One region of the Streptomyces sp. NPDC005761 genome, then DNA from elsewhere that is predicted to be linked to it. Evidence: riboswitches for the same ligand, from Rfam matches in the RefSeq annotation. Region 1 holds a riboswitch; the other holds the start of a gene.

Region 1 (4,363 bases):
GGCGGCGACGTCCGGGTCCAGCTCGTGGAGGGAGGAGTTGAGAAGCGACATCAGGTGGTCCCTTGGGTCTCAGTTACCGGAGAACGCGGTGTACTCGTCGGCGGAGAGCAGGTCCTTCGGCTCCTCCGCGATACGTACCTTGAACAGCCAGCCGCCCTCGAACGGGGCGGAGTTCACCAGCGACGGGTCGTCCACGACGTCCTGGTTCGCGGCCGTGACCTCACCGGTCACCGGCGAGTACAGGTCGCTGACCGACTTGGTCGACTCCAGCTCGCCGCAGGTCTCACCCGCGGTCACCGTGTCACCGACCTCAGGGAGCTGGGCGTAGACGACGTCACCGAGCGCGTTGGCCGCGTACTCCGTGATGCCGATGGTGGCCACGCCGTCCTCGACGGCCGACAGCCACTCGTGCTCCTTGCTGTACCGCAGCTGCTGGGGGTTGCTCATGACCTGAATTCTCCTGTACGCGGGGGAGTGCTGATGAACGATGGTCTTACGGTGTGAGACAGGACTGCGTCACGTACGCGGCGCCCGTGGGCTCTGCGGTTCTACTTCTGCCGCTTGTAGAACGGCAGCGCCACGACCTCGTACGGCTCGTGGCTGCCCCGGATGTCCACGGCGACACCCGCGGTGCCGGGCGTGGCGTGGGCGGCGTCGACGTATGCCATGGCGATCGGCTTGCCGAGCGTGGGCGAGGGCGCGCCCGAGGTGACCTCGCCGATGACCTGGCCCTCCGCGACGACCGGGAAGCCGGCGCGCGGCACCCGGCGGCCTTCGGCCACCAGGCCGACGAGCTTGCGGGGCGGGGCGGTCTCGGCGCGCTCGGCGGCGGCCTCAAGGGCCTTGCGGCCGACGAAGTCGCCCTCCTTCTCGAACTTCACGACCCGGCCCAGACCGGCGTCGAACGGGGTCAGCGCCGTGGTCAGCTCGTGCCCGTACAGCGGCATGCCCGCCTCCAGGCGCAGCGTGTCGCGGCAGGAGAGCCCGCACGGGATCAGGCCACGCGAGGCGCCCGCCTCGGTGAGGGCCTTCCACAGCTGCTCGGCGTGCCCGGGAGCGACGAACAGCTCGAAGCCGTCCTCACCGGTGTAGCCGGTACGGGCGATGAGCGCGGGAACGCCGGCGACCGTGCCGGGCAGGCCGGCGTAGTACTTCAGGCCGTCCAGGTCGGCGTCGGTGACGGCAGCCAGGATGGCGGGGGACTCGGGGCCCTGGACGGCGAGCAGCGCGTACGCGTCGCGGTCGTCGCGGACCTCGGCGTCGAAGCCCTCGGCCCGGGCGGTCAGGGCGTCCAGCACGATCTGCGCGTTGCCCGCGTTGGCGACCACCATGTACTCGGTCTCGCCCAGGCGATAGACGATCAGGTCGTCCAGGATGCCGCCGTCCTCGGCGCAGATCATCGTGTAGCGGGCCCGGCCCGTGGAGACGGTGCCGATGTTGCCGACGAGTGCGAAGTTCAGCAGCGCCACGGCCTCGGGTCCGGTGACGGTGATCTCGCCCATGTGCGAGAGGTCGAAGAGCCCGGCCTTCGTGCGGACGGCGTTGTGCTCGTCGCGCTCACTGGCGTAGCGCAGCGGCATGTCCCAGCCGGCGAAGTCGGTCATGGTCGCGCCCAGCGAACGGTGCAGGGCATCGAGGGCTGTGAGACGGGGGGCGGTGCTCATGGATAAGGCTCCCAGGGCATGACGACGAGGACGATCCCTCCCCATCTGTCATCGGAACCTGAGAGGTTCGCCGAGAGACCCCGCAGGGGTTCGGCTTGCACCTTGGGTGGAGCCGCAGAGCGGCCCGCTTTTCAGATCTGCCTCATCCACGCGGTACGGGGCCTGAGAGATTCAAGGGAGGATCTTGCTCCTTCGGCGCCCGGCACGGGGCCGGGACTCTCCCGCGCGGATTCGAGCGGCCTTTATGCAGTTGACGGGGTCATCATCGCACGCATTGCGGGAGAGTGGGGGGCCGGTACCGATGCCGGTCCGCTGGGGGAATCCGGCGGGTCGGACGGTTGTGCCGCATTACCTTTTCTTTACACTTCTTGGGCAGGTGTGGGTAGCCGACAGGGGGAGGGCGATGACGTTGCAGCGGTACGCGACGACCGCGGGGGTCGCGCACGGCGCACTGCCCGCGCAGCCGGGTGCGCCGGCCAGGGAGAAGGCGGGCCCGCACGCGCCGGTCGTACGGGATCTGCGCCAGCGCGACGGGCGCAGCCCGCGCGGCCTGCACTTCGCGGCGGGCGACGTGGTGGTGGTCTCCGGGCTGCCCGGCAGCGGCAAATCGACGCTCATCGCACGGGCCGTCTCGGCACACGCCATCGACTCCCAGGACACCAGGGACCGCTGGGCGGCCCGGCTGCCCCGCTTACTCCCGTACGCCCTCTACCGCCCGCTCGTCCGCGTCGCCCACTACTGGGGGCTGTGGCGGGTGCTGCGCTCCGGCGCCTCCGTCGTCGTCCACGACTGCGGCACCCAGGCCTGGGTGCGCGGCTGGCTGGCCCGCGACGCCCGGCGCCGCGGCCACACCCTGCACCTCGTGTTGCTCGACGTCACCCCGCAGACGGCGAGGGAGGGACAGCTCGAGCGCGGGCGCGGAGTCTCCGGCTACGCCTTCGCCCGGCACCGCCGGGCCGTGGGGCGGCTGCTCCGGGACACCGAGTCGGGCCTGCTGCCCCTCGGGTGCGCCTCGGCGGTGCTGCTGGACCGGGAGGCGGCGGGCCTGGTCGCGCGGATCACATTCGCAGACGCACAGAGTGAGGCCTGAAAAATGGCTGTCCGATGGCTGGACAGCCCGTGTGCGACTGGCGGGTATCCAGGGACACGGCGTTAACCTCTTGCTGCACGACATGGGGTGAGAGAGGGAGACAGTGGACATTCCGGCACCGGCCCGGACCCATCCGCAGGGCGGATGGCCGGCCAACGAGCTCGAAGAAGTGCTGAGCGCCTCGCTCGGCAGCCCCGAGGCGGGCGGCCGACTGGTGGAGGTGCTCGGCCGCAGCCACCTCTGGGTGCCCCTGCCCAACGGCGGCTCGCCGGACGCCACCGATCTGGATCTGCCGACGCTGGACGTCGAGGGCGCTCCGTACGTCCCCGTGTTCAGCTCCGAACAGCAGTTCCTCACCTGTGTCGGTGCGCACATGTCGTTCACCGTGGCTCCCGCCCGGGAGTTCGCCCGCGGCCTGCCCCCGCAGCTCGGCATCGCCGTGAACCCGGGCGGCGCGGTCGGTATGCCGCTGCCGCCGCCCGCCGTCGCCGAGCTCTGCCGGGCCGGCCGCACCGTGCTGGACGGGCCGGCCACCGGCGGCCGCGTCCGGCTGTACGAGCCGGACTGGCAGGAGGAACCCGTCGACTTCCTCGCCGCCGCGGCCGGGGAGTTCGAGGAGAGCGGCGTCGTGCTCAGCGCCCGCCGCGCCCTGGCCAGCATCGAGGGCGGCGACCCCGTCCTCTTCGTCGGCATCGAGTTCTCCACCTGGGACGGAGCCGGACGCAACGCGCCCATGGACGCCCTGGGGCGGGCACTGGGGCGCGTCGAGGTGCCGTGGCCGGTCAACCTGGTGCTGCTCGACGTCGCCCAGGACCCGGTCGCCGACTGGATGCGGGCACGGGTGCGGCCGTTCTATCAGCGCCCCGCCGAGTAGCGGCACCGCAGGGCACCGGCGCCGCGGGGCGACGCCGGTGCCCGTGGAGTCAAGTCGGTGTCAGGCCCGACGCATAAGCTGGTTTGATGGCTGGTGCCTCGGCACCGCGCCGTCCCCGAGAGCCCGGGTAACGGCAGGCCGACACGTTGGATCGAAGAGGGGCGGGACCCAGGGTGAGTGCGTCAGGCACGGCGGCGGCCGGGCAGGTCGAGCACATGCTGCGACAGGTGACGCCCGGGCGCTACGACGCGTACGAGGCGCTGCTCCAGGCGCTGGCGGCCGACCGCATCTGGATGCTGCTGTGGCACGGCCGGGCCGGCTCGCCCGACTCCCAGTACGGGAGCATGGAGATCGACGGCCTCGGCTACGCCCCCTGTGTCACCTCCGCCCAGGAACTCTCCGCCAGCGGCTGGAACCGCGACCACGAGGTCGTGGGAGGCCGCGACATCGCCCGCGCACTGTTCCCCGACCGCTGGGGCATCTGGCTGAATCCGCACGCCCCGGGGGGCGGCGTGGGCATCCCCTGGCTGGACCTGCGCCGGATCGCCACCGGCCTGGACCGGATGCCCGCCGGCCCGCTGCGGATCAGCGACCCCGCCATCGAGATCCCGCAGTTCTACGCCCAGCTGACCCAGAACGCCCATCACACCCCCGCGATCCGCTCGCTGCGCCGCGCCTGGGTGCAGCCCGCGCTCGGCGTCCCGTACCTCGCCATCGGTCTCGATCTGTACGACA
Region 2 (4,363 bases), on a different contig from region 1:
CGCGTAGTCACGGTCCGCGAGCTTGCGCAGGTAGCGCAGCATCGCGGTCTCGGAGCGGTACTGGTGGAAGACGGGGTGGGTCAGGATCGCGTCGGTGCGCAGCAGCCCCTCGGGCAGTGCGTCGGCAGTCGTGGCGTCCAGGGCCTCGACGTCGCCCTCGGCGCCGAAGGCGGCCCAGACGGCCGCGATCTGGGCGCGGGTCGTGGTCTCGTCGCACGCGAGCGAGACCAGGTCGCCGTCGACGAGGCGCAGGTTGACGCCACGCTCGCGGGCGTCGGCGACGACCGCGGCAGCCCTGCCCGGCACCCGGACCGTGAGGGTGTCGAAGAAGGCACCGGTCACCACGTCGACACCGGCGGCCCGCAGGCCGCCGGCCAGGATCGCCGCGTAGCGGTGGGTGCGCCGCGCGATCGTCCGCAGACCGTCCGGGCCGTGGTAGACGGCGTACATGCCCGCCATCACGGCGAGCAGCACCTGAGCGGTGCAGATGTTGCTGGTGGCCTTCTCGCGGCGGATGTGCTGCTCACGGGTCTGCAGGGCCAGGCGGTACGCCTTGTTGCCGTCCGCGTCCACGGAGACACCGACGAGGCGGCCCGGGAGGCTGCGGGCGAACTTCTCGCGTACGGCCATGAAGCCGGCGTGCGGCCCGCCGAAGCCCATCGGCACCCCGAAGCGCTGCGTGGTCCCGACGGCGATGTCCGCGCCGAGGTCGCCGGGGGACGTGAGCAGGGTGAGGGCGAGCAGATCGGCGGCCACGGTGACGATCGCGCCGAGCTCGTGGGCCTGCGCGATGACGGGCTCGATGTCCCGTACGGCTCCGGAGGCGCCCGGGTACTGCAGCAGCACGCCGAAGACGCCGCGCTCGGCGATCCGGGCCGGGATGCCGTCGGTGAGGTCGGCGACGACTACCTCGACCCCGGTCGGCTCGGCACGGGTCTCGATGACGGCCACCGTCTGCGGCAGGGTCTCCGCGTCGACCAGGAACACGCCCTGCTTGACCTTGCCGACCCGCCGGGCCAGCGCCATGGCCTCGGCGGCGGCCGTGCCCTCGTCGAGCAGCGAGGCGCCGGAGGTGGGCAGCCCGGTGAGCTCGGCCACCATCGTCTGGAAGTTGAGGAGGGCCTCGAGACGGCCCTGGGAGATCTCGGGCTGGTAAGGCGTGTAGGCCGTGTACCAGGCGGGGTTCTCCATCACGTTGCGGAGGATCACCGGTGGGGTGAACGTGCCGTAGTAGCCGAGCCCGATCATCGGGGCCAGGACCTGGTTGCGGTCGGCGAGCAGGCGCAGCTCCGCAAGGACCTCGGCCTCGGTCCGGGCGGCCGGGAGCCGCAGGGCCTCGGCACTCTTGATCACATCGGGCACCGCGGCGGCGGTGAGCTCGTCGAGCGAGCCGTAACCGACCTGGGCGAGCATCTTCGCCTGAGCCTCGGCATCGGGACCGATGTGGCGCTGCTCGAACGGGATGCCCTGTTCGAGCTGGGAGAGCGAAGTGCGGCGGGGGGTCATGATGGAGGCCTCCTGGTCTGTCACGACCTGCGAGGGGCACCACGGCGCGGGGTGCCCGAACGGCCTCCCCCTCTGTCATCTCAACCTGAGAGCTTCACCGGTGCCCGCGGGGCGCACCGGCTTTCACCGTCGGTGAGGGAGAGCTCCGGCCCGGCCGTGGCCGTGCGGAACCCGCCCTGCTTTCCAGAGTGACCTCGTCCGTGCGGTACGGGGGCCTGAGAGATTCCGGGGAGGATTTGCTCCTTCGGCGCCTTCCGGATTGTCTCCGGAGGACTCTCCCGCACGGGGTCAGCAGCCATTGCCAGCGTACCAGCGGGGTATGCGAGGGAGATCTCGAGTGGCCGACACCACGGATCTGCACTTCTGTAGTGCCTGTGGAGTAGCCGTGACCCGTGGGAGGGACCGTGCAGACCGACATCGATCCGCGCAGCCTGATCGGCCGCAAGGCGTTCGACCGCAAGGGCACCAAGATCGGAACCGTGGACGAGGTGTACCTCGACGACGCGACCGGTGTGCCCGAATGGGCGGCCGTGCGCACCGGACTGTTCAGCCGGGACGCATTCGTCCCGCTGGAGCCCAGCGAATTCGTCGCGGACACGCTGCGCGTCCCCTTCGACCGCGCCCTGATCAAGGACGCACCCGACTTCGGGGTAGGACGCCATCTCTCGCCGGAACAGGAGCTTCAGCTCTACCGGCACTACGGTCTGGACTCGGTGCCGGGCGAGAGCGCCCCGGACCGCGATTTCGGCAGGCTGGCGGGCCAGGACGAGTAGTCCACCGGGTTCCGCACGAGCGGCAGCGGATCGGCCGGCTGCAGTTCCGGATCGTCGATCCGGAACGTGCGGACCCGGCCGGGTTCCGATTCCGGTTCCTCGAAGCGCACCGTCACCCGCCCGACACCGCTCCCCTGCACCCAGCCGTGCCCATAGGTGTCATGGCGTACGTCGTGACCGGCCGGCCAGCGCCGCGCGGCAAGCTGCTCCGCAGTCTCCTGTGCGGGTTCCCCGTCCTGCGGTCCTGCCTCGTCCGCCACGGGGTGCGCGCCCGGCTCGACGGCCTCCGGGAGCTCGGCGCCCAGCCGCTCCCCCGCTGCCTGGGCGAACAGATCCTCCTGGGTGAAGTCGGCGAGCCCGGTGACGCCGACACCGAGCAGGCGCACCCCCCCGGTCGTGTCCACGGCCTCCAGGAGCCGCGCAGCCGCCTCTCTGACGACCCTGGGGTCGTCCGTGGGCCCACGGAGCGTCTCGGAGCGGGTGAGGGTCGAGAAGTCGTAGCGCCGCACTTTGAGGACGACCGTGCGTCCTGACCGCCCGGCGGCCCTCAGCCGGTGGACGCAGCGGTCGGCCAGCCGCTCCACCTCGGTGCGCACCCGGACCCGGTCGTGGAGGTCCGTGTCGAAGGTGTCCTCGACCGAGACCGACTTGGCGTCGCGCTCGGCGACCACCGGCCGGTCGTCGTAGCCGGACGCCATGCGGTGCAGGGAACTGCCGTGCGCCTTGCCCAGCAGCCGTACGAGCTCCGCCTCACCCGCTTCCGCGAGGTCACTGATCGTGGTCATACCGGCGCGGCGCAGATGGTCCGCGGTGGCCGGGCCGACGCCGGGCAGCGTGCGTACCGGCATGGGCGCGAGCAGCGCGCGCTCCGTGCCCGGCTCTATCAGCAGGATCCCGTTGGGCTTGGCCTCCTCGGAGGCGATCTTCGCCAGCATCTTGGAGCCCGCGAGCCCCACGGAGCCACTGAGCCCCGTGACCGCCTCGATCGCCTCGCGCAGCTGCTCGCCGATCTCCATGGCCGAGGCGGTGTCGTCCGCTGTCCCGCCCGCTTCCAGGTCGACGAAGGCCTCGTCGAGGCTGAGCGGCTCCACAAGGGGTGAGAGGCGGCCCAGCAGCTCCATGACCTGGTCGCTCACGGTCCGGTAGAGCGTGAAGCGCGGCACCAGGTAGGCCGCGTTCGGAGCCAGCCTCCTGGCCTGTGCCATCGGCATCGCCGAGTGCACCCCGAATCGCCGCGCCTCGTAGGAGGCGGTCGCGACGACACCCCGGGGGCCGAGGCCGCCCACCACGACGGGCTTCCCGCGCAGGCTCGGTTTCGCCGCCTGCTCCGCTGACGCGTAGAAGGCATCCATGTCCAGATGCAGGATGGTGGGCGCGGCTCTCACATCAATCGATGGTGCCCTACGGCACTGACAGTCGCCCCGTGACAGCGACCGGGCCCCGGCTCCCCGAGGCGCGGCCGCGCTCCCACTCGGTCAGCCCGCCCGGTTGCGACGCCGGGCGAGCTCATCGGCGGGGTTGTTCCCGATCAGTGTCTCGCCGGTGTCCACACGCTCCCCGTGCAACTGCGACAGCGCGGCGTCCACGTCCCGCCACACCACCCCGACGGCGATGCCGAAGACCCCCTGGCCCCCTTGGAGCAGCTCGACGACCTCAGCGGGCGAGGAGCATTCGTACACGGTGGCTCCGTCACTCATCAGCGTCATGCGCTCGAGATCCTGGAAGCCGCGTGCCCGAAGGTGGTGCACCGTCGTGCGGATGTTCTGAAGGGCGACCCCGGTATCGAGGAACCGCTTCACGATCTTCAGCAGGACGACGTCCCGGAAGCTGTAGAGCCGCTGCGTACCGGACCCGTAGGCCGGACGCACGCTCGGTTCCACCAGGCCCGTGCGGGCCCAGTAGTCCAGTTGCCGGTAGGTGATCCCCGCCGCCGCGCATGCCGTCGGCCCGCGGTAGCCGATCTCGTCGGCCGATTTCACGCCGTCCCCCGCCACTGCATCCGGCGCAACCGGTTGCCTGATGGTGTGGCCGGCTGTACTCCCCTGCTGCGGATACGGCCCACCCGCTGCCGTACCGTCGCCGCT

The links. A riboswitch is a leader RNA that binds a small molecule or an ion and turns the genes downstream of it on or off. The one in region 1 is predicted to bind glycine.
Region 2: another riboswitch for glycine. It lies ahead of gcvP (aminomethyl-transferring glycine dehydrogenase); the one in region 1 lies ahead of gcvT (glycine cleavage system aminomethyltransferase GcvT).

What each region holds. Positions count from the first base shown of each region.
Region 1 is NZ_JBEXXX010000017.1:129,428-133,790, reverse strand. It holds gene glyA (serine hydroxymethyltransferase) at 1-51, opposite strand, end outside; gene gcvH (glycine cleavage system protein GcvH) at 70-447, opposite strand; gene gcvT (glycine cleavage system aminomethyltransferase GcvT) at 549-1,664, opposite strand; glycine riboswitch at 1,806-1,898, opposite strand; gene ABZ434_RS18245 (AAA family ATPase) at 2,068-2,754, shown strand; gene ABZ434_RS18240 (enhanced serine sensitivity protein SseB) at 2,858-3,628, shown strand; gene ABZ434_RS18235 (enhanced serine sensitivity protein SseB C-terminal domain-containing protein) at 3,802-4,363, shown strand, end outside.
Region 2 is NZ_JBEXXX010000010.1:196,016-200,378, forward strand. It holds gene gcvP (aminomethyl-transferring glycine dehydrogenase) at 1-1,506, opposite strand, end outside; glycine riboswitch at 1,700-1,797, opposite strand; gene ABZ434_RS13125 (PRC-barrel domain-containing protein) at 1,911-2,279, shown strand; gene ABZ434_RS13130 (DNA polymerase IV) at 2,204-3,664, opposite strand; gene ABZ434_RS13135 (MerR family transcriptional regulator) at 3,755-4,363, opposite strand, start outside.